Regions from separate parts of the Dactylosporangium sp. NPDC051484 genome, predicted to be linked through region 2. Evidence: riboswitches for the same ligand, from Rfam matches in the RefSeq annotation. Region 2 holds a riboswitch; each other region holds the start of a gene.
What was found. A riboswitch is a leader RNA that binds a small molecule or an ion and turns the genes downstream of it on or off. The one in region 2 is predicted to bind cobalamin.
Positions count from the first base shown of each region.

Region 1: linked by a shared signal. The riboswitch ahead of AB0367_RS31820 (ABC transporter substrate-binding protein) and the one ahead of AB0367_RS21150 (CbtB-domain containing protein) in region 2 are both predicted to bind cobalamin.
Region 3: linked by a shared signal. The riboswitch ahead of cobN (cobaltochelatase subunit CobN) and the one ahead of AB0367_RS21150 (CbtB-domain containing protein) in region 2 are both predicted to bind cobalamin.

Region 1 is NZ_JBFAZX010000029.1:52,308-62,712, reverse strand. Features, by position in the region: gene AB0367_RS31850 (hydantoinase B/oxoprolinase family protein) at 1-2,761, opposite strand, end outside; gene AB0367_RS31845 (hypothetical protein) at 3,019-3,249, shown strand; gene AB0367_RS31840 (hypothetical protein) at 3,632-4,267, opposite strand; gene AB0367_RS31835 (transposase) at 4,279-4,869, opposite strand; partial or broken gene AB0367_RS31830 (hypothetical protein) at 5,644-6,411, shown strand; gene AB0367_RS31825 (MFS transporter) at 6,776-8,011, opposite strand; cobalamin riboswitch at 8,246-8,427, shown strand; gene AB0367_RS31820 (ABC transporter substrate-binding protein) at 8,455-10,014, shown strand; gene nikB (nickel ABC transporter permease) at 10,023-10,405, shown strand, end outside.
Region 2 is NZ_JBFAZX010000012.1:85,461-95,865, forward strand. Features, by position in the region: gene AB0367_RS21100 (NAD(+) synthase) at 1-257, shown strand, start outside; gene AB0367_RS21105 (HIT family protein) at 254-694, shown strand; gene AB0367_RS21110 (GNAT family protein) at 921-1,472, opposite strand; gene AB0367_RS21115 (hypothetical protein) at 1,806-2,363, shown strand; gene AB0367_RS21120 (protein phosphatase 2C domain-containing protein) at 2,363-3,064, shown strand; gene AB0367_RS21125 (GntR family transcriptional regulator) at 3,187-3,603, opposite strand; gene AB0367_RS21130 (YcnI family protein) at 3,786-4,505, opposite strand; gene AB0367_RS21135 (vitamin K epoxide reductase family protein) at 4,585-5,061, opposite strand; gene AB0367_RS21140 (DUF929 family protein) at 5,048-5,968, opposite strand; gene AB0367_RS21145 (cyclase family protein) at 6,179-7,003, shown strand; cobalamin riboswitch at 7,058-7,193, shown strand; gene AB0367_RS21150 (CbtB-domain containing protein) at 7,226-7,450, shown strand; gene AB0367_RS21155 (CbtA family protein) at 7,468-8,286, shown strand; gene AB0367_RS21160 (ferric iron reductase) at 8,273-8,914, opposite strand; gene AB0367_RS21165 (sigma-70 family RNA polymerase sigma factor) at 9,003-9,512, shown strand; gene AB0367_RS21170 (zf-HC2 domain-containing protein) at 9,509-10,174, shown strand; gene AB0367_RS21175 (AAA family ATPase) at 10,302-10,405, shown strand, end outside.
Region 3 is NZ_JBFAZX010000003.1:189,389-199,793, reverse strand. Features, by position in the region: gene cobN (cobaltochelatase subunit CobN) at 1-1,971, opposite strand, end outside; cobalamin riboswitch at 2,032-2,158, opposite strand; gene AB0367_RS07225 (precorrin-3B synthase) at 2,237-3,370, shown strand; gene AB0367_RS07220 (precorrin-8X methylmutase) at 3,367-4,008, shown strand; gene AB0367_RS07215 (precorrin-2 C(20)-methyltransferase) at 4,005-5,516, shown strand; gene AB0367_RS07210 (FAD-dependent monooxygenase) at 5,595-6,764, opposite strand; gene AB0367_RS07205 (FAD-dependent monooxygenase) at 6,761-7,900, opposite strand; gene AB0367_RS07200 (thiopeptide-type bacteriocin biosynthesis protein) at 7,897-8,775, opposite strand; gene AB0367_RS07195 (hypothetical protein) at 8,788-10,272, opposite strand; gene AB0367_RS07190 (TOMM precursor leader peptide-binding protein) at 10,269-10,405, opposite strand, start outside.

The DNA of each region.
Region 1 (10,405 bases), on a different contig from region 2:
CGTTGTCCTGGACGTGGCGCATGTAGGCCCGCACCACGTCGAGGCCGAAGTGGTCGATCATCTTGCCGACCTCCTCGACGCCCCTGGCGTTCGCGGCGACCTGGGCGCGCAGGTCGGCGAGGTTGGTCATCGGGTTCCGGGACGGGTACCGCCCGCCGTTGAGCAGCCGCAGCGTCTCTCGCTCGCGGAACCGGCCGTCGCGCACCAGCAGCCAGTTGTCGAACAGCACACCTTCCTCGTGCACGTTGCGGCTGGCCGCCGGCATGGAGCCGGGGGTGAGCCCGCCGATCTCCGCGTGATGGCCGCGGGAGGCCACGTAGAACAGGATCTCCGGCCGCCCCGAGTCGCGGGCCGGGCCGAAGACGGGGGTGACGACGGTGATGTCGGGCAGGTGCGTGCCGCCGTGGTACGGGTCGTTGACGGTGTACACGTCGCCGGGCACCATGGCGGTGCCGCGGCGGCGGATGACCTCCTGCACGCTGACGCCCATCGAGCCGAGGTGGACCGGGATGTGCGGCGCGTTGGCGATCAGGTTCCCGTCCGGGTCGAACAGCGCGCACGAGAAGTCCAGCCGCTCGCGGATGTTCACCGACTGCGCGGTCGACTCCAGGCGGGCACCCATCTGCTCGGCGATCGACATGAACAGGTTGTTGAAGATCTCCAGCAGTACCGGGTCGGCGCGGGTCGTGGTGTCCGATGCCTCGGTGGCCGGCCGCTGCCGTCGCATGAGCAGGTGGCCGAACTTCGTCACCGTGGCTCGCCAGCCGTCGTCGACCACCGTTGTCGCGTTCGCCTCCGCCACGATCGCCGGGCCGTGGACGGCGTCGCCCGGGCGCAGCCGTTCCCGCTCGTGGAGCGGCACCTCGCGCCATGTCCCGCCCGTGTACAGCCGAGCCGTGCCCGGTGGTGTCATGGCAGACTCCGCCGGCGTGCCGGTGGGCTCGCCCAGCCGGGAGAGGTCCGGCTGTTCGGTCAGCCCGACCGCCTCGACGCAGACCGCCTCGACGATCAACGGCCGGTCCATGAGGAACGAGTACGTACGCCGGTACGCCGTCTCGAACGACGCCACCATGGCGTCGACGTCGGCCAGCTCCACCGCCACCGCGGTATCGGTGCCGTCGAAGCGCAGGTGTGCGCGCCGGCTCACCCGGATCCGCTGGGCCGGTATGTCCTCGTCCAGCAACTCCGCGCGCGCCGCCGCCTCCAGGGTGTCCGCGACGTCGGTCAGCCGCCGCATCGTCGCGGGCTCCAGCCGGGCCTCCACCGACTGTTCGCGCATGGCGGTGGTGTCGGCGAGGCCGATACCGAGAGCGGACAGCACGCCCGCCATCGGCGGCACGATCACGGTGCGGATGCCCAGCGAGTCGGCCACCGCGCACGCGTGCTGCCCGCCGGCCCCGCCGAACGTGGTGAGCGCGTACTCGCTGACGTCCCTGCCCTTCTGCACCGAGATCCGCTTCACCGCGTTGGCCATGTTGGCGACCGCGATCCGCAGGTACCCTTCGGCGAGATGTTCCGGCGTGCGCTCGTCGCCGGTCTGCCTGGCGATGTCCGCCGCCAGGCCGGCGAAGCGCCGTCGCACCACCTCCGCGTCCAGCGGCTGGCCGCCGTCGGTACCGAAGACCCGGGGAAAGGTCGCGGGCTGGACCCGGCCGAGCATCACGTTGGCGTCGGTGACGGTGAGCGGCCCGCCGTTGCGGTAGCAGGCCGGGCCCGGGTCAGCCCCCGCCGAGTCCGGCCCGACCCGCAGGCGCGTGCCGTCGAAGTGCAGGATCGACCCGCCTCCCGCGGCGACGGTGTGAATGTCGATCATCGGCGCGCGCAGCCGTACACCGGCGATCTCGGTGTGGAACACCCGCTCGTACTCGCCGGCGTAGTGCGACACGTCGGTGGAGGTGCCGCCCATGTCGAAGCCGATCACCTTGTCGAAGCCGGCCAGCCGCGACATGCGCACCATGCCGACGATGCCGCCGGCCGGGCCGGACAGTATCGCGTCCTTGCCGCGGAAGTGCCCGGCCTCCGCCAGGCCGCCGCCCGACTGCATGAACATCAGCCGTACGTCGTGCAGGCGCGCGGCCACCGCCTCGACGTAGCGACGCAGCACCGGCGACAGGTACGCGTCGACGACCGTGGTGTCGCCGCGCGGTACCAGCTTCATCAACGGGCTGACCTCGCTGGAGCACGAGACGTGGTCGAAGCCGATCCGCTCGGCCAGTTCGCCGATCTGCTGCTCGTGCGCCGGGTACAGGTGACTGTGCAGGCAGACCACCGCGACCGCGCGGATGCCCGCGTCGCGGGCACGCCGCAGGTGGGTGGCCAGCGCTTCGGCATCCGGCGCTCGCAGCACCGTGCCGTCGGCCATCATCCGCTCGTCCGCCTCGATGACATGCTCGTAGAGCATCCGCGGCAGCACGATGTGCCGGTCGAAGATGCGTGGCCGGTTCTGGTAGCCGATGCGCAGCGCGTCACCGAAGCCCTTGGTGATGACCAGCGCCGTGCGTTCGCCCTTGCGTTCCAGCAGTGCGTTGGTGGCGACCGTGGTCCCCATCCGCACGGATTCGACCTGGCCGACCGGGATCGGTGCCGTGTCGGGGATGCCGAGCAGCGCCCGGATGCCCGCGACCGCCGGGTCCGCGTAGCGTGCCGGGTTGACCGACAACAGCTTGTGCGTCACCAGCCGGCCGTCGTCCGGCATCCGGGCGACGATATCGGTGAACGTGCCACCGCGGTCGACCCAGAACTGCCAACGCCGCCGCGCCATCGCCGATCGCCTCCTTCCGCGTCCGCGCGGGTCATAGCCGGTGTACCCTGCCCGCTATCACCCCCCCCGTATCACCGGCGAGCGACGGGTCGCGATCGTGCCCGAGGCCGTCCATTCGATCCTGGACCTCGGACTCTCGATTCTGGACCTCGGACTCGAGGTCCTGGTCGAGGCCGGGGCCGGGGCGCGAGGCCGTCTTCCCCGACGGCGCCGGGGGCAGGATCGTCTCGCGCTGCGAGCTGTTCGCCGCGGCCGGCGTGCTCATCGGCGTCCGGCCACTGAACATCGCCGCGACACACCGGTTCCGCGCCGGACAAGCGCTGTTCTGCCTCCTGCGACCCTTGCGGGTCGCGGACCTGTTCCGCCGCTGGGCCGGCCCGGGCCTCACCACGATCGCCGCCGACCTGGCCCCGAGCAGCACCGGCGAGGTTCGGCCGATGGACGCCCCGGCTCGCAGGAGCGGGTCGCCGGGTACCAAGCGGTGCTGACCGCCGCCGCCACCTTCGGCCGCTGCCTCTGCGGCCCGCTCCCCGGCGCAGGAACCGGCCGGCCCGCGCAGGTGCTCGTCGTCGGCCGTGGCCGGCCGCCAAGCCGCCCGCATCGCTCGCCGGCTGGGCGCGCGGGTTCACGCCTGCGAGGCTCGTGCCCAGCGGTGCGCGGACATCGCGGCGCGCGTCCACGGCCTCGATATCGTCACCGCCGAGATCCCGGGCCGGCAGCCGCCGCTGCTCGGCGGCACACGCCACGAGCGTCGCGGCTCTGCTCGCGCGTCTCGTCCGCGGCGGCGTACTCGCGGTCGATCTGGCCGACCCCGTGCATCGCGCGGTGGTGGCTCTGGCGGGCCTGCCATGAGCGATCCCGCGTCAGCCGTTACCCGGGAGTGCCCTGGACGGCCAGCGCAGTGTGCCGGGCCATCGAAACCGCGTGCTCAGCGCATTGCAGGTAATATCGGCAGGCCAGGGAGGCGTCCAGCGCCGCGTCCACATCGACGGTCCTCAAGTCGTCGAGCAGTATCCGGTAAATCCTCTGCCGCAGCCGATGCAGCTCGGCGTTGGCCGCGCCCATCGCCGCCCGCGTGTCGGCCGGCGCCGACCCTGCGGCATCGCGCGCCAGGGCCAGCATTTCCAGGCAGACCCGGCCCATGCCGCATACCGCCGCCTGTACTTCGGCCGGAACCGCCGGCCTCGAGGGCCGGGACCCGGCGATCTCAACCAACCGCCGCGCCAGCACGCCGACTCCTTCGGCGTCGGCGTTGACCTGCGCGGTGGCGACGACTGTCCGCAGGCCGGTCGCCGGCCGGACCCGGGTCTCGCCGATCGCCAACGCCTGATCCTCGATCGCCTGATGCAGCGCGTACAGCGCCTTCTCGGCATCCGGCAGACAGCTCCCGGCCGCAGGACCTTGGTCGCAGAGGGCCGCGGTGACGTGCTCCAGCGCGATCCGCGACAGCTCCGTCACCTCGACCAGTTGGCAGCTCAGCCCGCCGAGGTCCTGGCGACTCCGCACATCAACCGACTCTACCTGCGCCAATGTGCCACGCCGGGGCCGCAACGCACGTGCGGCCGATGTGGAGGTGAGCGCCGGCGGGCGGCGAGAACCGCCTCCAGGACTGTCTTCTCGGAGTAGCGCGGCGCGGTCCATGGCCTGTTCCGCCGCTGGCAGCGCGCGGGAGTCTGCCAGCGTGTCGTTGCCGAGTCCCAGGCCCGCGCCGACGCGTCCGGGCTGATCACTTGGGGAGTCAGTGTGGGGCCGCCGGCCCCCGCACTCGCAGCAGGAACCGCCGGGCGGGGGGCAGCAGGAACCCGCCGACCACGCCTTGGGCCGCTCCCTCGGCTGCGAGCAGGGGAAGAGGCCCTGGCGATGCTGCTGACCGCCGGCCAGTGGGGGGATGAAACGCCGTTGCAGTACCGAGCGCCGTCGTCGACACACACGAACTCGTCCGACACCGAACGCCGGTCCTCGCTGCGGACCCACTTCCGCAGCGTCTCGTGACTCATCCCCAGCTCACGAGCGACCTGATTGATCGGCCGACTCGACGAGCGCACCAACTCGACCGCATCACGCCGGAACCCTTCCGTGTATTTCGACGGACGCCCCAACGGGACCACTTCCTCTGGACCAACGTCCAGTCTCAGGGGGAAGCCCAGACATCACGGCGGCCCGGAGATGCGCGTCATGCGAAACGCCGAATCGGTCGTTGGTGTCTCTCGTGAGCGTCACCGCCCACGAGACGGTCACTGCAGAGCCCGTTGCCCGGCATGCGCGTGCACCATTTGACATTATGGACTGCTATTCGGGGCGGTGGTTTCGGTCGGGTTCTGGGATAATCACATGTATGGGGCAGTTGCAATTGTTTTCGAAGACGGAATTGGCTGCCATGCGTGACAGGACCAGGTCACGTCGTTATTGTCCGGCGAATGAGCAGTTCCGCCGGGAGCATGCTCGGCATCGGGAATGGGGCCTGGTCAGACGGCACGCCGAGAAGCTGCGCCGCCTGCGCGGTGACACCCAGCCGACGGTCAGCGACCAGCGGGACGGATCGGTGCAGGAGCCGGTGCCGCCCTCGCCGCCTCCGCCAGTCACGCTGCCTGACCAGGCACGACCTGGCCAGGCGCGACGTCCCGCGAGCAGCACCGTGGCAGACGACTGCGCTCCCGCGCCGCGCCAGGTGGGCGGCGACGGGCGGCCCGGTCCCGTCCCGAAGCGTCGTCGCGCGTCCACGCCACAGCTGCGCCGGCCCGCCGGCCCGGCAACGCACCGAATGATAGGCGGCAATATACGGCCCCCGGTGCAGCGCAGCCGCCTTTCGGCAATGCCGCGCACGGCCGATCGGCATTTCCGCCGAATGCTCCACAAGGCGAGAACAAGCAACCACTGTCCCCATGGACCACCGGCGCCAATTCCCGAATGTCTCGATGCACGGTAGCGGTGACGCGACCGCGACCTGTATCACCTTCCGCCTTGTCGAGGAGGCCACCGGCCGGTTGTTCAACGCTGCCGGTGTCGCAGAGCGGGTCGGCTGGCTCTGCGTAATCGTGCGGGACATGACCGGCCGGCTCCTCGATCGGCATTGGACGGCCGAAGCTCTGGCTGGGCATGCCTGCGGCGTGGACGTGGCGGGCGTTCGGCTGCCGTCCAACGGGTGGATAGCGCAGCGCCGGCTCGGCATGACCACGATCGCCCCGACCGGCATGGTCGTGTCGGACCGGGTCCGGCGGATCGCGGAGGAACACGCGGCATCGTCTTCGACACCCTCAACGGCCAACTCGACGTCGAAGCCCACGGCGGCCGCGCCCTGGCCGGCGTCATCTGGCGCAACCGAACTCTCGGCGGCCCAGCAAACGGTCCCTCATCGCCTACGACCACTGAATCTTCAAGGCATCAATCATCCAGATCGCCGGTTGCGTCGGGAGGTGGCCGAACTGCGGGCCGAGAAAGGAGATCCTGCGTTGGGCAGCCGCATATTTCGCCAGGGAGATGGATCGATGATCTGCCGGTGGCTGGCCAGTGAGGCGGACCGGCGGCGGCGTGTGGCCGCCGAGGACGCCTTGGCCGAGCGGATCGCCACGTTGCACGCGGCGTCCGGCGGCACCGATGGTTTCCCGCGTGTCGCCGTCGAGCTGCGCGAGCAGGGTGTGCGGGTCAAGCGCGAACGCGTCGAACGGATCATGCGTGAACGTGGGGTGGTCGGCCGGCACCAGCGGCGCCGCAAGCGCACCACGATCCCGGACCCGGCCGCCCCACCCGCGCCGGACCTGCTCGGCCCGCGACTTCACCGCCGGCGCGGTGCTCGGCGGGTGGGCCGCCTGCCAACGCCGCCAGTGATCACCGACCCCGGCTGCGGCGACCGCGCGGTCGACCCGACTGCGGCCACCCCACCGGCCGGGTCGGCCACCCCACCGCCCGGGTCGGCCACCCCACCGGCCGGGTCGGCCACCCCACCGGATGTGGTCGGCGACCCCACCGGATGTGGTCGGTTGTCCGTGACTCGTGTCGGCCGTGCGGGACCATCACTCAGGATGTCGCCGAAGCCGTGCGGACGGTTGTACTCAGTGTCGCCACGAGCGCGAGAAGTGTCAGCCATCCGGCCAGGACGATGGTCAGTGCCGGTGCTCCCAGCAGCGCGATCAAGGCGCCGCTGGCCATGGTGCCCATCGCTGCGCCTCCGGTGGTGAGCGTGTCGATCGCGCTGGTGACTCGGCCGCGCAGGGCGTCGGGGGTGACGGCGAGCCGATAGGAGTCGAGGGCGACCATGTAGACGGGCGAGACCACCGACTCCACGAACGCCACGACCAGCAGCAGCCACCACGTCCGCGCCACCGCGTAGAACGGAAAGGCCGTCGCCTCGACCCACAGCATCGTGACGGACAGGGCCCCGAGCGGAAACCGGCGGGTGAGCGCGGGTGCCAGCAGGCTGCCGAGCAGGGCGCCGGCGCCCGCGCCGGTGAACACCATGCCGACCTGGGTGGGGTTCGCGTCCAGTTGCCTGGCCAGCATGATGATCAGCAAGTAGCCGGCGCCGTACCGCAGGCTGTCTGCGGCATCGAGCAGCGCCAGCGTCCGGATCACCGGTCTGCGCCACAGCCAGGCCAGCCCGCGACCGATGTCGATCACGAGTGCGCGCGGCGAAGCCGGCGTCGTGGCCCGTGCCTGCTGGAAGTCGGCGCGGATGCCGCGTAAGGACACGGCCGACGCCAGGAACGAAGCGGCGTTGAACGCGAACGGGAGCATCCGGCTCACGGCGAAGGCGATGCCCGCCACGGAGCCGCCGACGATGCGAAGCGTGTTGGACATCGCCCCGGCCGCGCCCAGCGCGCCGGGTAGGTCGCGGTTGCTGACGATGTTCGGCAACGCCGAACTGTTCGCCGCCCCGAACATGGTGCTGAGCACGCCGTTCAGCACCGCGACGGCATAGAGCTGCGGCATGCCGAGCATGCCGAACGCCGCGGCTACGGCAATGGTGGCGGTCAGCACGCCACGCCCGATCTCGCACCAGATCATCGTGGCCTTGCGATCCCAGCGGTCGGCCAGCGCGCCCGCCAGCAGTCCGAAGACGAGGTAGACCACGGTTTGCAGGCCGAGCAGGACACCCGCCTGCGTCGAGGACCCGGTCAGCGTGATGACCAGCAGAGGCAGCGCGAGGAACTGCAGCGAGTCGCCCAGCTGTGAGACCAGTCGTCCTCCCAGCAGCAGCCGGAAGTCGTGCTGACGCCACAGGGATCGAGGCGGCGTCGACGTGAGGTTGTCCATGGGGGATCCGTGTCGAAGCCTGACGGCTAGACGTCACTGGGCGAGAACATGAGCCAAGACCGTACGGGGCGACGCGACCGGCGGCAACACGAATTCCATCCACAGGTGTCAGGATGACGTGCCGGTCCTGCTGGCGGGAGCCGGCAAGGGTGCGGCGGTGGGGGCCATAACCTGCCGGGCGCAGGCAAGTGTGGCATGCCTCATTCGGATCTTGTCGGTGCGGTTGGCCTCTGCGTAGTCTGCCGGAGTCGTGGTGCTCGGGAAGTCCGGTGGAACGCCGGCGCGGCCCTCGCCACTGTGATCGGGAGTCTCCGGCATCCACCCTTGTGGGGTCACTGGGCAGTTCTGCCTGGGAAGGCCGGCCGGGGACGCACCTCCCGTCAGCCAGGAGACCGGCCACGGCACGCACGTGTACACCCTGTCCACGAGGTGCTGGAAGGCTGATGTTCCGCATGCTGTCCATTTTCCGGGCGGCGGCGCTGGTCGCCGTGCTGTCCCTTGCGCTCGCCGGTTGCGGCAGCGCCAATCCGGTCGCGACGTCCGACGAGCCCGCCGCCGAACAGACGTTGAAGTTCCTGACGGTCAACATGCCGAGGTCGCTCGATCCGGTCCACATCGACGCGCAGCGGATCCTCGAGAACGGCCTGGCCGAGTCCCTGGTCGTGCAGAACGACGACGCCACCCTGCGGCCAGGTCTGGCCACGTCATGGCGAACCGTCGAGCCCACCGTGTGGGAGTTCACACTCCACAGTGGTCTGAGGTTCTGGAGCGGGGCGCCGGTCGACGCCGCCGCGGTCAAGGCGTCCCTGGAGCGGCACAAGGCGAAGAACCCGCGCGCCAAGTCGATCCTCGGCGCGATGGAGTTCGCCGCGGCCGACGCCACCACACTGCGGATCACGACGAAGACTCCCGACCCCGGGCTGGCGTTCCGGCTCACCACGTACGGCATTCACAATGCCGCTGAGGCGGACCGGCGCGGCGACGAGTTCAACCGCGACCCCGACCTGACCGGGTTCATGAAGCCGGTCCAGTTCGTGCCGGGGGAGACGCTGGTCGCCGAGGCGAACCCGGACTACTGGGGCAAGCCCGAAGGCGGCATCAAGCTCAAGCGAATCGAGGCGCGGCTCGGCTCCGACCCGCAGGCCCGGATGCTCGCGCTGCGCTCCGGTGACGCCGACGCCGAGTTCAACGTCGAGATCGATCAGCGCCTGCAGTACGAGAAGTCCGGCACGAAATTCAGCGTGTACTCGCCGGCGCCGACCACCCGCAACATCTGGCTGAACACGACGAAGGTCCCCGCGTTGCGGGACAAGGCGGTCCGGCAGGCCCTCGATCTCGCGGCAGACCGCAAGGAACTGGTGGACGGGCTCAACCACGGCTACGCCAAGGCGGCGACCGGGCACTTTCCCGCCGGGCTGCCCTACGCCGTGGACTCCGGCACGACCACCGACGCCGCCAAGGCCGCGGCGATCCTCGACGCCGCCGGCTGGTCGCCCGGCCCGGACGGGGTACGGGCGAAGGACGGCACCCGGCTGCACTTCAAGATCCTGACGTACACCGTGTTCCAGCCCCTGGCGATCGCCTTGCAGAGCCAGTGGAAGAAGGTCGGTATCTCCACCGAGCTGGCCCCGGTCGAGACCACCGCCTCCAACCAGATGATGCTCGACGGCAACTTCGAGATCGCCACGTACTGCTCGTGCGGCTCGGCCACCGGCGACATCGCCGGACAGCTGCGCTCGTTCTACCGCACCGGCGTCGTGTCCAACTACGGCGGCTACAGCAACCCGCAGGCCGACGCGCTCATCGACCAGCTCGGCACCGAGTTCGACCCGGCGAAGCAGGCCGAACTGGCCAAGCAGGCGCAGCGAATCCTGCTCGACGATGTCGCGCTGGTCTACCTGTACGCCTCGACGCAGTGGGGTGCGGCCTACGCGCCCCGGGTGCGCGGCGTGGAGCCGAACCTGTCGCGGCGGATCCTGCCTGGCATGTGGCTGGCGCGGTAACCGGCCCGATGCTTCGCTACGTCGCCGTGCGGCTTGCCGCGACGGTGCCGGTACTGCTGGGCATCTCGATCGTGGTGTTCACGATGATCCGGCTCATCCCCGGTGACCCGAGCCACGCGATCCTGCTGTCCATGGTGGAGCCCGGCGCCGACATCAGCCGCCTGCAGGAGGACCTCGCCACGCTGCGCCGTGACCTCGGCCTGGACGAGCCGTACCCGGTGCAGTACGTGGGCTGGCTGACCAGCATCCTCACCGGGAACCTCGGTACGTCGCTGCGCAGCGGCGCCCCGGTCCTCGACGAGCTGTGGATGCGGCTGCCGGCGACGCTCGAACTGGCCGGTGCCGCACTCGTCGTCATGGTCGTGGTGGCGGTACCGGCCGGGATCGCCGG
Region 2 (10,405 bases):
ACGCGGACGCGGGCGCGTGGCCGGCCAACTTCCCGGACGCCAAGCGGGTCGCGTATGACCTGCCGCAGATCCGCCACTGGCTGGAGGTCTTCTGCCGGCGCTTCTTCGGCTTCGCGCAGTTCAAGCGCTCGGCGCTGCCGAACAGCCCGAAGGTCTCGGCCGGCGGCTCCCTCTCCCCGCGCGGCGACTGGCGCGCCCCGTCCGACGGCAACGCCAATGCCTGGCTGCGCGACCTCGCGCGCTGGGACCTCACGTGAGCTGCTTCAGTTGTGAGCGCAACGAGCGGACCGGCGAGCTGCCGCTTCGGGAGCGGATCGGCCTGGACGAGCACTGGCGGGTCGCGCACGCGTTCGACACCGCGCTGCCGGGCTGGCTGATCCTCCTGCCGCTGCGGCACGTCACGGCGATCGCGGACCTGACCGACGCCGAGGCCGGCGCGCTGGGGGCGTGGCAGGCGCGCCTGTCGCGGGCGCTGCGGGACGTGACCGGCTGCGAGAAGACGTATGTGGTGCAGTTCGCCGAGAAGGAGGGCTTCGCGCACGTGCACTTCCACCTCGTCCCGCGCATGCCGGGCCTGCCGGTGCGGCGCCGCGGCCTGAGGATCTTCGAGCTGCTCGGCGTGCCCGAGGCCGACCGCGTGCCCGAGGCCGAGCGGGACGCGCTGGCTGTCGCGCTGCGGGAACGGCTGGGCTGAGGACCGCGGCGAGCGTGGCGTACCGATGGGCCGGTGCCACGCCGCCACCGCGGATCCGGAACGGGTGGGGGCGACGCTTGCGGGGCGGCGGCCGGGTCCAGCCGGTCTCCCGGGGCGTGCCCGGCCGCGCGGCGGCGGCGCTGCCATCGGTCGCCGCATCGATCGGGGCGTGCCGTCTCGTTGCGGCGCTACGACGGGCGGCCGCGATCCGCCGCGTCCGCGCGGTCTACGTGCGCGGCGCCGAGGTGTCTGGGATCGCCTTGAACTCGTCGCGGAGCACCGAATAGAGGTACAGGCTGCGCCACCGGCCCTCGCGGAACTGGGCCGAGCGGATCGTCCCCTCCCGGGTGAAGCCGGCCTTCTCCAGGGCGCGCTGCTCGGCCACGTTCTCCACGTCGGTGTACGCCTCGACGCGCTCCACCGGCGTCGTGTCGAACAGGTAGGCGGTGAGGCGCTGCTGCGCCGCGGTGCCAAGACCCCGGCCGCGGAACTCGCCGAGCAGCGAGATGCCGATGTTCCAGCAGCTCCAGGTGGGCATGCCGTAGGTGAGGCGGCTCCACACGACGGTGCCGGCGACCGCGCCCGCCACCTGCACGATCAGGCAGCCGGCGTCCGGGCCGATGAGCCGGTTGTCCGCGAAACGGCGGCGGGTGCCGGCGATGTCGCGGAAGCCGGACCAGTTGAACACGCCGCCGGCGTCGGGCTCGTCGGCCTGCCGCTCGAGCAGCCACAGGTCCTCGGCCCTGACCGGCCGCAGGACCACGTCCGGGATCTCCACCGTCGCAGCCTATCGGCCGCGCACCGCGACCGCAGGCGTGTCCGGCATCCGGCGGATATGTCGCGACCCCGTCGCTGACCCGGCCGAACCCGCGCCGGGCAAGGCGACCCCGCGCGCGATCGCCCAGGTCGAGCCCAGCCGCCGCGTGCCGGCCGGCGACGTCGAGGAACTCGCCGCGGACCCGTGCGACGGCTCCGGCATGGCGGCGACCCGGGGCGGGGCCCGCGTCCATGAGGCGACCCGGCCGCGGCTCTTCGGCGACCAGAGCTGCGCGAGCACCGGTCGAGCGCGAGCCGAGCGCCCGGACGGGCTCGAAACGGTACCGCCGGGCGTTTGGTCAGGTTCGCCGCCGACCGGTCGATGTGCGAGCGACGCGCGACCGGCGGGGCGATGCCGCAGGGGCCGGGGAGAAGGGTGCGGCCGGGTCGCGCGGGGCTTGCGGCCACCGGTAATCTCAGCGCGTTGAGGGAGCATGCAGCGGCCATGGCCGACCATCGAGCGGACCAGCTGACCGGCGACGCGACCGGCGGCCCGGTGACGCTGACGTTCGCGGAGCTGGAGTTCGTGCTGCGCTGCGCGGGCGATCGCGACGCCGACGTCGTGCGCCGGCGTCTTGACTTCCAGCCGGGCGTCTCCACCGGCATCGCGGTGGCCGCCGGGGTCGCCTCGCTCGTCACCCGCGACCTGTGCCGGCCGCGCGGGCGGCCGGGTCGTGCCGGGCGAGTGCGACCAGTGCGCGATCGCGGCGCTGGCGCTGGACCTGCTCGCGCAGCCGGCCGGTGTCTGATGGTGGTTCGGCCGCGGTGGTCTCGTGCCGCCGGTGGGGTGTCTGATGGCGGGCCGCGTGCGGTGTGCCGACGCGGTGGAGGTCTGATGGCGGTGGAGGACTGATGGCGAACATCCGTGCTGGCGCGGCGACCGACGTCGGCAAGGTTCGGCGCCGCAACGAGGACAGCGCCCTCGTCGGCACCAGCGTCTTCGCCGTCGCCGACGGCATGGGCGGGCACGCGGCCGGCGACGTGGCCAGCCGGATCGCGGTCGCCGCGCTGCAGCGCCTCGACGAGGCCGCCGCCCGGGGCGGCGCCGGCCCGCTCGACGTGCGCGACGAGATCGTGCGGGCCAACGAGGACATCCTCGCCGCGGCTGCCGCCGACCCGGACCAGGGCGGCATGGGCACCACGGCCGCCGGCCTCTGCCTGGGCATCGCCGACGGCGACGAGTGCTGGATCGTGTTCAACGTCGGGGACTCGCGGGTGTACCGCTTTGCCGGTGGTGAGCTGAGCCAGATCACCGTCGACCACGTCGCCCCCGAGTCGATCACCATGCGCCGGGGCGTGATCACCCGCGCACTCGGCACCGACCCCGGCCCCCGGCCGGACCTGTGGGTGTGCACCGCGGTGCCGGGGGAGCGGTATCTCGTCTGCTCCGACGGTCTGCCCCTGGAGGTCGCCGACGAGGAGATCGCCACCGTCCTGGCCGCCTTCGAGGATCCCACGCAGGCCGCGGAGGAGCTCGTGCGCCGGGCCGTGCTGGCCGGCGGCCGCGACAACGTGACGGTCGTCGTAGTCGACCACGCGCCGGATCCGGCCTGACCCGCTCTGACCCGCTCTGACCTGGGTGCCGACCGGGGGCACGACCTGGGCGCCCCACCCGGGGCCGGACCTGGGCGCCGAGCCGGGGCTGGACCTGGGTGCCGAGCCGGGGCCGGGTGCGTTCAGCCGGTCGGCCAGCGCATGCCGGTGCCGGTCGCCGGGTGGACCTCCTCGTCCTCGCCGAGCCGCACCACCAGGACGGGGACGCCGTCGGGCAGGGCGAGCTCTTCGCGCTCCTTCGGCGTCGGCATCCGGGCCCGCACCACGCCCTCCGGCGGCACGTCGATGATCGTCGGCGGCCGCCCGGGCGCCCCGCGCGCGGTGCGCAGCTGTGCCGGGCCGACCCGCACCACGTTGTCCCGGCCGAGCACGAGCAGGCCCTCGCGGCGCAGCAGCCGCAGTGCCTTCAGGGCGGTGTCGCGTCCGGTGCCGTGCTCGTGGGCCAGCCGGTCGGCGCTGGGCACGGGCTCGCCGGGCGGCCGTGCGCCGGACGCGATCTGTTCGCGTAGCGCGTCGGCGAGCTCATGGTAGCGGGCCATCTCGTCAATGTAGCCAAGTGGCCATAATGCCGCCAGTGGTGATGGGCCTGGACGCAGCGGGTCCCAAGGCTGCGGGTGGCGAGGGGCTCGGACACGGCGCGTCCCAAGGCTGCCAGTGGCGACGGGCCCGGACGCAGCGCGTCCGAGCCCATCGGTGCCCGCGGGGGCCGGGCAGTGCTGAGTCAGGCGGTGGGGGCCGAGGCGCGGCGGTAGGCCAGAACGCCCGTCACCAGGCCCGCCAGGCCGAGGACCAGGCCGGCGATGCCGAGGCCGATCGCGGTGCCGTTGCCGCCGGAGTCCGACGAGCCGCCGCCGGCCGCGGGGGCCGCCGACGTGGTGGCCGCCGCCGTCGTCGTGTCGGCCTTCTTGGTCAGCTTCAGGACCGGGGCCGGGTGCGAGGCCTCGCCGCCGGCCGAGGGCTCGTCGATCCAGCGGACGATCTCGCCGCTGGAGTACGTCTGGAGGGCCTTGAACACGATCTGGTCCGTCTGCGGCAGCGGGCCGAGTGAGACGTCGAACTCCTGGAACTGGTGCGACTTGATCGCCGAGTTCGCGTCGGCGGTCCAGGTGATCTTCGAGACGGCCTCGGTGATCTCGTCGCCGTCGTTGGTCTTGACCGGGGTGGCGAGCTTCGTGGTCTCCGTCGTCGCGGTCCAGCCCTGCACCGGCTTGAGCGACACGGACACGATCGGCTTGTCGGTCGGGATCGCCACCTCCACCTTCGTGGTGCTGGCGTCGTCGCGCTCGTTCGGTACGCGGAACGTCACCTTCGTGTAGCCGCCCTGGACGGCCGTGTTCGGGTTGACGGTGACGTGCGCGGAGGCCGCGGCCGGGAAGGCCAGGGTCGCGGCGACGGCCGCGGTCGCGGCCACACCGGCGCGGACCACATGGGTCAGGCGCATGGCGGGAGTTCCTCTCGGGATACCGGGGATGTGTCGCGCGGATAGTCGCGACACACCCCCGCGGAGTTCCCGATCGCGGCTACAGGTCCGACGGATCGGCGTACGCCGTGCCGACCACGGTCACCACGAACAGCCCGACCGCCAGCACGTGCACCGCGGTGCACCACAGGCAGATCGCGTTCAGCGTGAACAGCTCGGCGAAGACCAGGTAGAAGACGAAGAGGACGCCGATCGAGGCGAGGGCCAGCCGGCCGTAGCGGATCGCGGGGCTGGTGGAGCGCCACAGGGCCGGCAGCGAGAGGACCAGCATCGCCACGAAGTACACCAGGCCGAGCACCGCCACCGGGATGCCGAACACCGCCGACTGCTCTGAGGTGGTGACCTTCAGGCAGTTCAGCGCGCCGGTATCCGGGCAGGCCAGGGTGGTCGACGAGGTGAAGTGTTCGATCGTGAGGTACACCGAGACGGCCAGGCCGGCCACGGCGAGCACCAGCGACGTGATCGGCACCCAGGACTGTACGAGCCGCCGGTCGATCGCGGCTTCACTTGCCGACATTGGCGAACTCCCCCTGGAATGCCTGCACGGCGGCGCTGGAACACACGTCGGTGGGCTGGTTGCCCGTCATCCGGCAGATCAGGGCGGTCAAGGCGTTGGCGTTGCCGGTGACGGCCCGGCCGAGCTGGCTGTCCGGGTCCCGGATCGCGCTCACCACCTGCTCGTACGTGTGCCCCTGCAGCAGCTGGGGGCTGAACGTGGCGCCGCTCAGCACCGCCTTGTTGCCGAAGTCCATGAACGGGATCGAGCCGGCGGAGTCCTTCGGTACGAACGGTGGCGCGTTGTATTTCTGCAAGATCTGCGCCTGCGTGTCGGTGAGCTTGTCCAGCGGCTCGTACTGGCCGTTCTTGCGCACGTTCGTGGACGTCTCCACGCCCTGGAAGGCGATGTACTGGCTGGTGTACGTGGTGCCGTGGAACGACAGGGTCGGCGTGCTCGGGAACACGTCGTCGGCCGCCGACGTGGTCAGCCCGAGGTTGTTGAACGTGCCGAACCGCGACAGCGCGACGACCACCGGCCAGCGTTGCGCGGCGCAGAACGGGCAGTACTCGGCGCCGACGTACAGGATGAGCGGCTTGCCGCCGTCGGTGAGCGGGGGCTGGCCGGTGATCACCGAGGGCAGCACCTGGGTGGAGCCCTTGCCGACGGAGTCCAGCGTCGCGGCCGGCACCGTCGTCACCCCCTGGACGATCTCGGCGGCTGCGGTGCCGGTGGGGATCGCGCTCGGCGCCTCCTGTCCGCCGCCGGCGCTGCCGAGCTTGACCACGATCATCACGGCGAAGATCAGCAGCACCACGCCGATGGCGGAGTACGCCACGCGCATCCGGCCGCGCCGGGCGGTCGCCCGCTCCTGGATCATTCGCATTCGGCGCGCGTATTCACGCGAGTCGCGTTGTCGTTTGGACACGCGGCCACCTTCCGGATCCGTCGGTCTTCCCTTAGTCGCACGCGGCACGGCGAAGGTTCCCCGATCTCGCGAAAGATCACCCGCCGGCGCGATCGTAGGCGAGCGGGCGCGCGCCGGGCCGGGCCGAAGGTCCCGGACGGGTGGCGCCGAAGGCCCTACAGTCGGCAGCGACATCGTCGTGCACGGATGCGAAGGGACGATTCGAGAACTATGCAGAGAAGACACCTGCTGGCGGCGGCCGGCGGAGCCGTCGCCGGCGCCGCCGGGCTCGCCGGGACCGCCTCGGCGGCCCCCGCCGGTGGCGCCGCGCTGCGGCCCGGCAAGACCCGCCTGATCAGCCTGTCGCACGTCAACGACCCGGCGAAGACGAACATCTACCCCGGCGACCCCGAGTTCACGCTGGAGACCATCGCCACGATCGAGAACGAGGGGTACTACCTGCAGTACGTCCGGGAGGGCGAGGCGACCGGCACGCACTGGGGCGCGCCCGGCCACTTCAACGCCGGCGAGCCGCTCGCCGACGAGCTCGACCCCAACGACCTGTTCCTGCCGGCGGTGAAGATCGACGTGCGGGACAAGTGCGCGCGCAACGCCGACTACGCGCTGACCGTCAACGACGTGAAGCAGTGGGAGCGCTGCCACGGCCGCATCCCCGACGAGTCCATGATCATCATGTGGACCGGCTGGGAGTACAAGTGGGGCACCCCGGCCTTCCCGAACCTCGACGCCGACGGCGTGCTGCACCAGCCCGGCTTCGCGCCGGAGACCGTGCAGTGGTTCATCGACACCGGCCGGATCGGCCACAACGGCGGCACCGGGATCGACACGTTCGGCCCCGACCTGGGCACCGACCCGGAGTACCGCGCCTCGCTGCTGGTGTACCGGCGGCACCGGGTCAGCCTGGAGATTCTCGCCGGGCTCGCGCGGTTCCCGGCGACGGGCGGGTCGGTGCTCTGCGGCGGGTTCATCAACCACAAGGGGTCGGGGTCCACGGCCCTCATCTTCGGAGTGATCCCGCCGGGCGTGCGTGTGTGAAGTGTGTGTGAATGGCCACGGGCCGGTGCCTACGGGTGCCGGCCCGATTGACGTAAGGAGCGCCCGACTCTTAGTGTCTGACGTGTGACGGGGTGAGGGAAGCTGGTGCAAGTCCAGCACGGTCGCGCCACTGTGAGCCGCCTCTCGCGGTGAGTCAGGATACTCCGCCGCCACGACTCCCCATCCACACGAGGGACGCACGATCCCTGAAGGAGGCCACAGATGAGCTCCATCTCCAGTGCCGAGACGCCCCAGGCGACCACGACCCCGCTGGTCCTGCCGATCTCCCGCTCGCTGTTCTGGCTGGGCGGCACCGCGCTGCTCGCCCTGCTGGTCTACTACTTCGTGGGCATCGACCAGGGCGCGGTGTCGATCTTCGGCAGCGACACCCACCTGCACGAGTTCGTGCACGACGGCCGCCACTTCCTCGGCTTCCCCTGCCACTGAGCAGGCTCCCGCCCACAATGGAAAAGCGACTCATCCTGCGCGGCCTGCTGGCCGGCGCAGTCGGTGGCGTGCTCGCGTTCGTCTTCGCCCGCATCCTCGCCGAGCCCCTGATCCAGCAGGCCATCGATTACGAGGATGGCCGCTCGCACGCCCTGGGTGAGGGGCACGAGCACGAGATCTTCAGCCGCGCCATCCAGGAGAACGTCGGCATCGGCGCGGCACTGATCCTCTTCGGCGTCGCGATGGGCGCCCTGTTCGCCGTCGCGTATGCGATCTGCCTCGGCCGGGTCGGGCGCATCCGGGCCCGGCCGCTCGCCCTGCTGGTGGCCGCGGCGGCGTTCACCGGGGTCTTCCTGGTGCCGTTCCTGAAGTACCCCACGAATCCGCCGGCGGTCGGCAACGACGCCACGATCGGGCTGCGCAGCTCGCTGTACCTCGTGCTGACCGGCGCCTCCGTGGTGCTCATGATCCTGGCGACCTGGCTCGGCCGCCGGCTGCAGCCGCGTTTCGGCACGTGGAACGCGGCCCTGCTGGCCGTCGGCGCCTACGCGCTCGCGATCGGCATCCTGTTCGTGCTGCTGCCGAACCTCGGTGACCTGGACGCCAACAAGGAGCTGGGCCAGTCGACCGAGACGCCCCCGCCGCTGCTCGACAGTAGCGGGAAGATCATCTTCCCGGGCTTCCCGGCCGACCTGCTCTACGAGTTCCGCCTGTACGCGGCCGGCGCTCAATTGCTGATGTGGACCGCGATCGGGCTCGTCTTCGGCGCGTCCGCCGAACGCCTGCTGGAGCGGCCGCGGGTCGCGGAGCGCCCGGTGGCGGTCACGCCGGCCTGAGCACGCAGTCGCCGCACGTGCCGCCGCCGGGGATGCGGTAGTACAGGCAGCAACTACGACGGCGTAGCGACCTCTGCCCGGCGCTTGCTTGCCCGACGATCGCCATGCCGGCCAGTGGCGGCCTGCCCAGCAGGTCCGCCACTGCCGGCCACGCGCCCTCCGGCAGCTGCCCGGCCGCCCCGCCGAGCGCGGACGCGACGTTGCCCCACAGCACCCGCGGCGAGAGCCGGAACCGCGCCCGGAACACCTCCAGCAGCGGGGCCACCAGGCCGAGCACCGCCACGTCGAACAGGTCCGCGGCCGGGCGCGCCTCGACCGCCAGCGCGGCGACCGGCAGTGGCCCGCCAGGCACCGGCCGCCACCACAGGTCGGCCGGCGTCACCCCGCGGATCGTCCCGTGCAGGGACTCCGCCAGCAGCGGCGACACGAGCCGCGACGCGTACCCGAGGAACAGCACGGACGCGACCACGCGCTCCGGCACGGCGTCCTCGGCGAGCCCGTACATCGCGACCAGCCCCTGCCGCGACACCGCCACCCGCTCCGCCAGCACGCCGGGCTCCAGCAGCTCGGCGAACGGGCGCCAGCCGGCCCCGGCCTCGTGGTCCTCCCAGACGAAGTACGGGTTCACGCCCGTACCCTATCGGCTGCGGTTTGGTTGAACCCTGAACCGTCTCGTGGTGTAGACCCGTGTGGGGAGGCTGTCGAGAGGGGCTGTGGTGACGCGCGACGAGGAGCTCATGACCGCGCTGTACACCGAGCATTACGGTGTGTTGCTCGCCTTCGTCTCGCGGTACGAACGGGACCGCCACCGCGCCGAGGACCTCGTGCAGGACACGCTCCTGCGCGCGTGGCGGCACATCGAGCGCATCGACGTCACGCGGGACACGACCCGGGCGTACCTGCTCACCATCGCCCGCAACGTGGTCAGCAACGCGTGGCGGGCCGACCAGCGCCGTCCGAGGCTCGTCAGCGACCCCGACGCGGTCGCCGCCGTCGCCGACCCCGGCAACGTCGACGAGCTGGTCGAGGGCTGGCTCATCCGCGCCGCGCTCGAGCGCCTCTCCGCCGAGCACCGCGAGGTGATCAGGTCGGTCTACTACGACGGCCGCACCGTCGCCGACACCGCCAAACGGCTGGCGGTACCGGAGGGCACCGTCAAGTCGCGCGCGTACTACGCGGTCCGCGCGCTGCGTGTGGTGTTCGAGGAGATGGGAGTGCTTCGGTGAGCGCCGGGCACGAAGCGGTTCGCGGGCTGCTCGGGGCATACGTCCTCGGCGGCCTCGACGACGCCGAGGCGGCCACGCTCGACGCGCACCTCTCCACGTGCGCCGAGTGCCGGGCCGAGGTGGAGCGGCTGGCGACGGTACCGGAGCTGCTGCAACGCCTGCCGCCGGGCCCGGCGGCGCCGCTCGCGTCCCCCTCGCGCGCCGGCCTGGACGCCCTCCTGCGCCGGGCCCGCCCCCGCCGCCTCCCGGTCGTCGCGCTGGCCATCGCCTGCGTCGTGCTGGCCCTGGTCGCGCTCGTCCTGGCGGTGCGCCCCGTCCGCCCGCAGCGGCCGCAGGCCCTGGCGTCGGCGAGCGCCCCGGAGGGCACGGTGGTCCCGATCGTGGCTGCGGAGGGCAGCGGCCTGTCTGGCCGGGCGACCCTGGTCCCGCGCCAGTGGGGCGTGTCGGTGTTGCTGGAGTTGGCCGGCCTGCCGGGCGAGGGCCCCTTCGTGATGCGCGTCCTGGACCGCGGCGGCCAGGCCGAACAGGCGGCGTGCTGGGGCCGCACGAAGACCGCCCAGGCCCGGGTCACCGGAGCGAGCTCGATCCAGCTGGCCAACGTCGACTCGGTCACGGTCTCCGACTACGACGGCAGCCTGCTGGGCTCCGCCCGCCTCACGTAGACCTTTCGGGTTCGCGGCCGGTGGCGCCTTTCCGACAGGGCTGGCGGCAATCAGCGGACTCATTTGACCTTGGTGTCGCCGTAGGGTCTGCGCAGGGCCCCGCCGCCGGTAAGGAGAGGACAACCCAGTGACCGGTTTCCGCCACGACCTGGCGCAGCTGTTGAAGGCCAGGTTCCCGGTCCTGTACGTCGAGTCGTACGAGGAGCACCGGGTGCTCTCGGAGCTCGCCGC
Region 3 (10,405 bases), on a different contig from region 2:
CTGCACGTCCTTGACCTCGCACAGCCAGCCGTCGACGTGCAGCAGGAAGTCGTCGAACTCGGCGTCGTGCGGCCGGTCGGCCAGGCCGAGGTCGTGGTCGAGGCGGGCGGCCTGGATCAGCGTCCAGATCTGGGCCCGGATCGCGGGGAGCTTCGCCGGGTCGAGCGCGGCGATCGTGGCGTGCTCGTCGAGCAGCTGCTCCAGGCGGGCGATGTCGCCGTAGGTGTCGGCGCGGGCCATCGGCGGCACCAGGTGGTCCACGAGCGTGGCGTGCGCGCGGCGCTTGGCCTGGGTGCCCTCGCCCGGGTCGTTGACCAGGAACGGGTAGATCAGCGGCAGGTTGCCCAGCGCCGCGTCGGCGCCGCACGCGGCGGACATGCCGACGGTCTTGCCCGGCAGCCACTCGAGGTTGCCGTGCTTGCCGACGTGCACGACGGCGTGCGCCGCGAAACCGGCCTCGGACGAGTCCGCGAGCCAGCGGTACGCGGCCAGGTAGTGGTGGCTCGGCGGCAGGTCGGGGTCGTGGTAGATGGCGACCGGGTTCTCGCCGAAGCCGCGCGGCGGCTGGACCATGACGACGACGTTGCCGCGGCGCAGGGCGGCCAGGACGATGTCGCCGGTGGCAGGGTCGACGAACAGCTCGCCGGGGGCCGGGCCCCAGTGCCGCTCGATCCCGGCGCGCAGGTCCTCGGGGAGGGTGGCGAACCAGGCGGCATACCGCTCGGCGGAGATGCGCACCGGATTGCCCCGCAGCTGCTCCTCGGTCAGCCAGTTGACGTCCTGGCCGCCCGCGGCGATGAGCTCGTGGATGAGCGCGTCGCCGTCGGCGGGGAAGCCCTCCCCCAGGTCGTACCCCTGCCGCGCCATCGCCTCGAGCAGCCGCACGACGCTGGCCGGCGTGTCCAGCCCGACGGCGTTGCCGATGCGCGAGTGCTTCGTCGGATACGCGCTGAGCATGATCACGACGCGCTTGTCCGCGGCGGCCAGGCCGCGCAGGCGGGCGTGCGCGACGGCGATCCCGGCGACGCGGCCGGCGCGCTCGGGGTCCGCGACGTAGACGGTGAGGCCGTCCTCGTCGATCTCCTTGAACGAGAACGGCACCGTGATGAGCCGCCCGTCGAACTCGGGGATCGCCACCTGGGTCGCGGTGTCCAGCGGCGAGAGCCCGTCGTCGTTGGCATCCCAGCCGTCGCGGCTGCTGGTCAGGCACAGGCCCTGCAGGATCGGCACGTCGAGGGCGGCGAGCGCGCCGACGTCCCACGCCTCGTCCTCGCCGCCGGCCTGGGCGTCGGCCGGGCGGGTGCCGCCGGCCGCGAGCACGGTCACCACCAGCGCGTCGGCCCGCCGCAGCGTGTCGAGCAGTTCTGGCGGGGCGGTGCGCAGCGAGGCGGCGAAGACCGGCAACGCGCGGGCGCCCTCGGCCTCGATCGCCTCGCAGAGGCGCTCGACGAACGCGGTGTTTCCGGCCACGTGGTGCGCGCGGTAGTAGACGACCGCGACCGTCGGGCCGTCCGGCTCGGGGCCGCCGGCTGGAGTTGGACGGCCCGAGCGCTCCAGCACACCCCAGGCCGGGGTCTCCACCGGCGCGGCGAAGCCGTGGCCGGTCAGCAGGACGGTGTCGCAGAGGAACCGGTGCAGCTCGGCGAGGTTGGCCGGGCCGCCGAAGGCGAGGTAGGCGTGGGCCTGCGCGGCGAGGCCGGCCGGCACCGTGGAGTGGCTCATCAGCTCGGCGTCGGGGGCCTGCTCGCCGCCGAGGATCACCACGGGCAGGCCGGTGGCCAGGAGCGTGTCGAGGCCGTCCTGCCAGTCGCGGTACGCGCCGAGGAAGCGCACGACGACGAGTTCGGCGCCGGCGGCGAGACCGGGCAGGTCCTCGACCGTGGTCCGGGCGGGGTTGGCCAGCCGGTAGTCCGCGCCACTGGCACGGGCGCTGAGCAGGTCGGTGTCGGACGTCGACAGCAGCAGGATCACGCCGGGGTCCTCCCTCGGGGTCCGCGCCCCAAGTCGGTCGGGATTGGGTCCGGCGGCGGAGAGTCTCCTGACTCCCGGATCGGCGCTCGCCCCAGGCCTTCCCGGACATATCCGGTGGCCTTCGTCGCTGGAGGCTTGCTCCCCGGTCACAGTGGCGGGACCGCCCCGGATTCACACCGGGTTCCTCCACACGTCGCCGTTGTACAGCAGGCCCAACTCTGCGCGACGAGCCTGCGCCGCGTCAAGCGCAGGTAGTATCCGGCGCGTGCAGGCTGCCAGCGAACGTGACGCCCCCGACAGGTGCCCGGGCGCCGTGCAGGTGCACGAGGCCGCCGACGGCGGGCTCGCGCGCATCCGCCTGCCCGGCGGGCGGCTCACCGCCGCGCAGCTGGAGGTGCTGCGCGCGGCCGCCGCCGAGCTGGGAGACCCGGCGCTGGAGCTCACCTCGCGCGGCAACGTGCAGGTCAGGGCGCTGCGGCCCGGCACGGAGCACGAGCTCGGAGCCCGGCTGACCGACGCCGGCCTGCTGCCCTCGGCGACGCACGAACGAGTGCGCAACATCATCGCCAGCCCGCTGAGCGGCCTCGACGGGCGCGGCGAGCTGGACGTGCGGCCGGTCGTGCGCGAGTTCGACGCGCGGCTGTGCGCCACGCCGGAGCTGGCCGGGCTGCCGGGCCGGTTCCTGGCCACGATCGACGACGGCCGCGGCGACGTGACCCCACTGCTCGGCGACGTGGGGCTGCACGGCTCGCGGCTGGTCCTGGGCGGCACCCCGACCAGCGCCTCCGGTGGGGCGCAGCTGCTGGTCCGGGCCGCCCTGGCCTTCCTGGCGGAGCGGGCCGCGCAGGGCTCCCGGGCCTGGCGGCTCGCGGAGCTCGAGGACGGCCCGGCGCGGGTCGCGGCCCGGCTGGGCGCCGCGGTCACGGCCGACGGGACCAACCGTGCGAATGCCGTTAAACCGGGGCTGATCGCCCAGCCCGGCGGGGGCGCCGCCGTGGTCGTGGTCGCGCCGCTCGGGCTACTCACGGGCGCCCAGTCGGCGGCGCTCGCGGGCGCGGCGAACGAGATGATCGTCACGCCCTGGCGGACCGTCGTCGTTCCCGCGGTACCGATGGAAGAAGCTGACCCGACCGTTGCCGGACTGGCCGCCACCGGGCTCACCGCCGACCCCGCCTCGCCGTGGGCCGGGGTCACGGCGTGCGCCGGGCGGCCGGGCTGTGCCAAGGCGCTCGCCGACGTCCGCTCGGACGCACGGGCCGCCGTGGCCGCCGCCGGCGTGCGGGAGCCCGGCGCGGTGCCGGTGCACTGGGTCGGCTGCGAACGGCGCTGCGGCGCGCCGAGAGGAAGGCACGTGGAGATGCTGGCGACGCCCGGCGGGTACCGGAGCGCGGTCGTATGACGCAGCACAGTGACCTGACGGCGGAGTACGTCCGCGACGGCGCCGAGATCTACCGGCGCTCGTTCGCCACGATCCGGGCCGAGGCCGACCTGTCCGCGCTGCCCGCCGACGTGGCGCAGGTGACGGTCCGCATGATCCACGCCTGCGGCATGGTCGACCTGCCCGCCGACGTCGGCTACTCCCCCGGCGTCGTCGTGGCCGCGCGCGCGGCGCTGCGGGGCGGGGCACCGATCCTGTGCGACGCCGAGATGGTCGCGTCCGGCGTGACCCGCGCGCGGCTGCCCCGCGACAACGACGTGGTGTGCACGCTGCGCGATCCGGCCGTACCGGAGCTGGCGCAGCGGCTCGGCACCACGCGCAGCGCGGCGGCCCTCGAACTCTGGCGGGGCCGCATCGACGGCGCCGTCGTCGCCATCGGCAACGCGCCCACCGCCCTGTTCCGGCTGCTCGAACTGATCGGCGAGGGTGCGGGCACCCCGGCCGCGGTGCTGGGCATCCCGGTCGGGTTCATCGGCGCCGCCGAGTCGAAGGCGGCCCTGGCCGGCTCCGGGCTGGAACACCTGGTGGTGCACGGCCGCCGGGGCGGCAGCGCGATGACGGCCGCCGCCGTCAACGCGATCGCGGACGAGAAGGAATGACCACGGTGGACAGCGGCAGGCTCTTCGGTATCGGTCTGGGTCCCGGCGACCCGGAGCTCGTGACGGTCAAGGCCGCCCGGCTCATCGCCGCCGCGCCGGTCGTCGCGTACCACAGCGCCCGCCACGGGCGCAGCATCGCCCGCTCGATCGCCGCGCCCTACCTGCGCGCGGACCAGATCGAGGAGGCCCTCGTCTACCCGGTGACGACCGAGGACACGCCCGACTACCGCGGCGTGATCGAGGAGCACTACGACGCGTGGGCGGCCCGCCTCGCCGCGCACCTCGACGCCGGCCGCGACGTGGTGGTGCTGTGCGAGGGCGACCCGCTCTTCTACGGGTCGTACATGCACATGCACAAGCGGCTCTGCCGACGGTACCCCACCGAGGTCGTCCCCGGCGTGACGTCCGTTTCCGGCGCGTCGGCCGCGCTGGGCCGGCCCCTCGTCGAGCGTGACGAGGTCCTCACCGTGCTGCCCGGCACGCTGCCCACCGACGAGCTCGCCGAGCGCCTGGCCGCCACCGACTCCGCCGCGGTGCTGAAGCTGGGCCGCACGTTCGGCCGGGTCCGCGAGGCGCTCGAGCGCGCCGGCCGGCTCGGCGACGCCTGGTACGTCGAGCGCGCCACCACCGCCGACGAGCGCACCGCCCCGCTGGCCGAGGTCGACCCGGCGACGGTGCCGTACTTCTCCCTGGCCCTGCTGCCCTCCCGCGTCCACGAGGAGACCGCGGCCGCGCTGGCCGAGGCCGCCCCCGCGCCGGCTCAGGGCGAGGTCGTGGTGGTCGGCCTGGGGCCCGCCGGCCGCGACTGGCTCACCCCGGAGGCGCAGGCCGCGCTCGCCGCCGCCGAGGATCTCGTCGGCTACGGCCCCTACCTGGCGCGGGTCCCGGACAATCCGCGGCAGCGCCGGCACGCCTCCGACAACCGCGTCGAGGCCGAGCGCGCCGAGTTCGCGCTGGCGCTGGCCAAGGAGGGGCGCCGGGTCGCGGTGGTCTCGTCGGGCGACCCGGGCGTCTTCGCGATGGCCGCCGCCGTGCTGGAGGTGGCGGCCGAGCCGCGCTGGAAGGACGTGCCGGTGCGGGTCCTGCCCGGCCTGACCGCCGCCCAGGCGGTGGCGAGCCGGGCCGGCGCTCCGCTGGGTCACGACTTCTGCGTGCTGTCGCTGTCCGACCGGCTCAAGCCGTGGGACGTCATCGCCGCCCGCCTGGAGGCCGCCGCCCGCGCCGATCTGGTCATCGCGGTCTACAACCCTGGCTCGCGCACGCGGACCTGGCAGGTGGAGGCCGCGAAGGAGCTGCTACTGCGCCACCGCGCCGCCGACACCCCGGTCGTGCTCGGCCGCGACGTCGGCGGCCCGGCCGAGTCGGTCCGCGTGGTGCGCCTCGCCGACCTCGACCCGGCCGAGGTGGACATGCGGACCCTGCTCATCTTCGGCTCGTCGCAGACGAGGCTGCAGGACCGCGGCGGCGAGACACCGGTGGTCTGGACCCCGCGCCGCTACCCCGCCTGAGGCCCGTCCTCAACACCACGTCCGAGGGACGTCGATCGCGGCGTGGGCCTCGTGGAGTCACGTGGTCCACCTCGTGCTCTACGCCACGACCGGCACCGCACCGGCGTGGCTCGGGCCGCCGGCGTAGATCCAGCGGAGGTGCTCCAGCGTCTGATGGCGGTGCAGGTAGGCGTCGCGGCGGCGTTGGGCCGGCCCGTCGGGCAGATGGTAGGTCACGGCCTTGGCCCGGGCCTGGCGGTGGATCTCGGCCGTGCGCGAGCGACGGAGGCGTTCGTACCGGCGCAATGCCACCGCGGGCGGCAGTCCGGCGGTAAGCAGCCGGGCCAGGGTCACCGCGTCCTCCAGGGCCTGCCCGGCGCCCTGCGACAGGTACGGCAGGGTGGGGTGTGCGGCGTCGCCGACCAGCGCGATCCGCTGCGTGGTGTAGCGGCGAGCCAGGTCTCGGTCGGACAGCGTCCACCGGGTGACCGTCTCCGCCGCCGTCACCACCCGGCGCACCGCCGGATGCCAGCCGGCGAAGAGTGCCCGCAGCTCGGCCGCCGGGTCGCCGGGCGCGGCCGGAGTGGCGGCGACCGCGCTGAAGTGGACGGTCCGCCGACCGGCCACCGGATAGTAGGTGACGTGCCGGCCCGGCCCGAACCAGAACGTGACGCCGGCGTCGGCGGCCACGGCCCGTAGCTGGTCGGCGGGCACCAGGCCGCGGTACACGCTGTAGCCGCTGTGGCGCGGCTCGTCGCGCACCACCGCCGGTCGGACCACCGAGTGGACGCCGTCGGCGCCGATCACCAGGGCCGCGCGGGTGGTGCGTCCGCCGGCGAGGCGAAGCTCGACGTGGCCGGGATACTCGGTCACTGCGGCGACCCGCCGGCCGAGGCCGGCGTCGCCGGGAAGTAGATCGAGCAGCGCGGCCTGCAGATCCGCCCGGTGCATGAGGACGTACGGGGCTGCGTACATCTGCGTGCAGAGATCCCCGTGCGGCACCTGGGCCAGCAGCCGCCCGTCCGACCAGCGGCGCGACGCGATGTGCTCGGCCACCACGCCGTGGCGGGCCAGCGCGTCCCGGGCGCCGAGCATCCCCAGCAGCCGTACGCCGTTGGGCGGGAGCTGGATGCCCGCGCCCACCGCGGACAGCCGGGAGGTCTGCTCGTACAGGTCACACTCGATGCCCGCCCGGCGCAACAGCGTCGCCAGCGTCAGCCCGGCGATGCCCGCTCCGACAATCGCGATCCGCCCGGTATCACCGGTCATGCGGCCCTACCTTCCACAGCAAACCCGTAGAGCCACGCCCGTTCGTCCAGCCCCGAGTGCCGGTGCAGCTGCCGGTCCCGACGCAGCCGCGCCGGGCCGTCCGGCAGGTGGCCCGTGCCGCCCTGCACCCGGGCCAGCCGCTGCACGGTCGCCGTCCTTTCGGCCCGCAGCCCGGCGTACCGGGCGAGCCGGCCGGGGACGTCCCCGGTCCCGGCCAGGCAGGCGGCCAGTTGCACGGCGTCCTCGACGGCCTGGTTCGCGCCCTGCGCCAGGAACGGCAGCATCGGATGCGCAGCGTCCCCGAGGACGGTCAGCCGCCCGGCCGTCCACCGGCGCAGCGGCTCCCGGTCGTACAGCGGCCACTGCCGTACCACCTCGGCCTGCCGGGCGATGCTCCCGGCCAGGCCGTGCCAGTCGCCGAACTCGGCAGCCACCGACGACGACGGCACCGCCCGCGACCGATCATCACCGGCCGGCATCGGGGCGATCGCGGCGAAGCTGACCAGTCGGCCACCAGCGACCGGGTAGCAGACCATGTGCCGGTCCGGCCCGAGCCAGATTCGCGCGGCAGGCCGGGCCGCGGCCGGGCCGAGCTTCGCGACCGGGACCAGGCCGCGGTACGCGCCCAGCCCGCTGAACACTGGTGCATCCCCGCTCAGCGCCCGCCGGACCACCGATCGAATCCCGTCCGCGCCGACGACCACGTCGGCCCGGGTGCGCCGGCCGCCGTCGAACTCGAGCGTGCCGTCCGGATCGGCCCGGGTCAGCCGATGGCCGAGCCGGAGCGCGTCCGGCTCGACCCGGTCGAGCAGAGCGCGGTGCAGGTCGGCGCGGCGCACCCCCCAGTACGGTGCGCCGAACCGGTCCACGCAGGCGGCACCGAGCGGGGTACGGGCGATCGGCCGTCCGTACCGGTCGATCGTCTCGACGGCGTCCAGCGGCACCGCCCCGCCCGGCCGGACGCCGAGTGCCAGCAACGGCCGCACCGCGTTCGGCGACACCTGGACGCCCAGCCCGGCCGCGCCGGGCCGGGCGACCGCCTCGTAGATCTCGTGGCGCAGGCCGGCGGCGCGCAGCGCGACGGCCAGGGTGAGCCCGCCGATCCCGGCGCCGACGATGGCGATCCTGACGCTCATCGCCGGGCAGCTTCCGGGAAGACGTGCGCCAGCCAGGCGTACGTGCGCAGTTCCTCGTGCAGGCTGCGGCCGAGCCGGTTGTGCAGCATGTGGACGTGGGAGAAGACGATCGGGCCGGGCTCGGCGAGGCGGGCCGCCAGCTCGGTCAGCCCAACGTGCCAGGCCGTGAACGGGCCGTGCCGGTCCGGGTCGGGGGCGGGTCCGGTCGCGCCCTCGACCCGGCACAGCCGGTCCAGTTCGCCGGAGTCCCAGCCAGCCGCGAACGACCGCCACGCGGCCATGCTGCGGGCGTAGAACTCCGCCCGGGCGTCCCGGTCGCCGAGCGCCGCCGCGGCCGCCATCGTGCCGCGCAGGCCGAGAGCCGTCCGGTCGCGGATGGTCGCGGCGTGCGGCAGGACACGCAGGACGGCCTCGCTGGAGAGCTGGAACAGGTGCTCGGTGAAGGGCATGAGGGGTACGCCGCCATACCGGCCGTACTCGGGGTGGTACTCGGCCCGATGCACGCCCGGCGGCAGCATCGGCTGCACCACCCGGTCGGCGCCGTACTCGGAAGCCGCCTGGGCGGTGGCGAGCGCGCGGTACGTCGCCTCGTCCACCGGCCGCTCCCCCGGCGCCGGCCGGCCCGCCCGGTCGAGGTGGTCGGCCAGCGCGTCCTGCACCCGGGCGGCCTCGGCCGCGGACAGGTCTCCGACCCGGAAGCGGATGTGCGTGCCGGCCTGCCAGAACCGTAGGAAGAACCACGGGCGGCCGGCCAGGCTGGCGACCACTGGCCGGAGCACCTCACGGATCACGCGGTCCTGTGCGGACGGCGCATCGGTGGCGAGGTGCAGATGCCACGAGGTCCAGGTGGTGCTGGCCGAAGGGGTCGTCGTCATGAACTGTCCTCCTCACAGTCGAATGTCGAGCACCGCGCCGCTGGGGTGGCGCGGTGTTCCGGCGATCGCGGCGAGCGCGATCATTTCGTCGGGGCCCAGCCCGAGCAGGTCGCGGGTCGGTTCCTCGTCGAACGCGCGCACCGGGCGGGCGAACAGGCCGCCGGCGGTGGCGGCAAGGCCGAGGCCGTGCACTGCCCAGCCGGCCACGTACTGGGCGGCGGTCCAGCCGGCCGGACCGTACGCGGCGTGCAGGTCGCGCGGGCGCACCGAGAGAAACCACAGCATCGCGGCGTGCCGGACGTCGCAGCCGCTGGACGGCGAGCGGGCGTAGCCGTAGACGCCTTCCAGGCGCGCGGCGATGTCCGGGTCAGCACGGACCAGTTCGAGCGAGCCGTCCGGGCCGACCCGGTGCACGCCGTCGGCGTACCCAGTGACGTTCTGCACCGCGACGGTGAGCGTGGTGCGGGCCGCGACCCCGGCCAGGGTTGCCGACGGCGGCGCCAGCCGCAGCCAGCGGGCGGCGTCCTCGAGCACCGAGCCGTCGACGCGGCACGGCCGCGCAGCGAAGCCGAGCAGACCGGCCGGAACACGCCCGGAGTTGCGGCGCCACGTCAGTTCCGCCCAGGACTCGCCGGGGACCGCCGCGCCGGACGGCACGCCGCAGCCCAGCGGGGCCGGCCGGTCCGGGTAGCGCTGTGCCCGGTTCACGTCGAACAACTCAGCCAGCACCGGGTCGTCCGGCCGCTCGTCGGCCACGGTCGTCGCGTCCGGGCGGCCCGCAGCGAGGTCGACCACGAGGGGCAGCGACCATTCGCCGGTCGGCCGCAGGCCCAGGCCGGCAATCAGGGCGGGGCCGTCCGGGCCGGGCATCCGCAGCGTCGCCGGGAGACCGAACCGGTACAGCGCGACGCTCAGCGCGCGCAGGGCGATGCCGAGCTCGGCGTGCACCAGCGAGCCGCGGAACCAGCGGTAGCTGGGCAGGACGCGGGCGTACCGGCCGGTGAGGGCGAGCCGTCGGTAGCGGCCCGGCGAGGCGTGCGCCAAGCCGGTCAGCGCGTGCCGGTCCGGCTCGAGCAACCGCCACCGGGTGCCGTCGTCCACGAACACCTGCACCGGATAGTGCGAGCGGCCGGAGGCGTAGCCGCGGTGCGGGTTGTACGGGTTGTCGAGATCATACCACTGCGGACCGAAAGCGGCGGCGAGCGCGTGGCCGAGCGGGTCGGCGACGGGGTCGCTCACCCGCCCGTGCGGGAAGGCGGCCGTCTCCAGCAGGTCAAGCGTGCCGAACGGCAGCGGGATGCGGTCGTCTGCGCGGATCAGGCCGGCCGGGTACGGATCGGCGTGCCCGGCGGCCTCCGGCGACGGGCCGGCCGCCCACGACGGCGGCGCCGGGTGGTCGTCGCCGGCCGCGTACGCGTACCAGAGCGGCTCCCGGGCGATGACGTCATGGGCGATCTCGTCGGGCACCGCGAACGGCACCCGGGCCGGCGCGGTCATGGGAACGGATGAGGGTCGTAGGGCAGCGCGGCGCCGTCCGCCGGGGTGCCGGTCAGCGCCCGCTCGAGCCGCCACTGATTCTTCAGCCGTTGCTGGGCGTGGCCGAAGCACATCGGAAGGATGCCCGGCACGA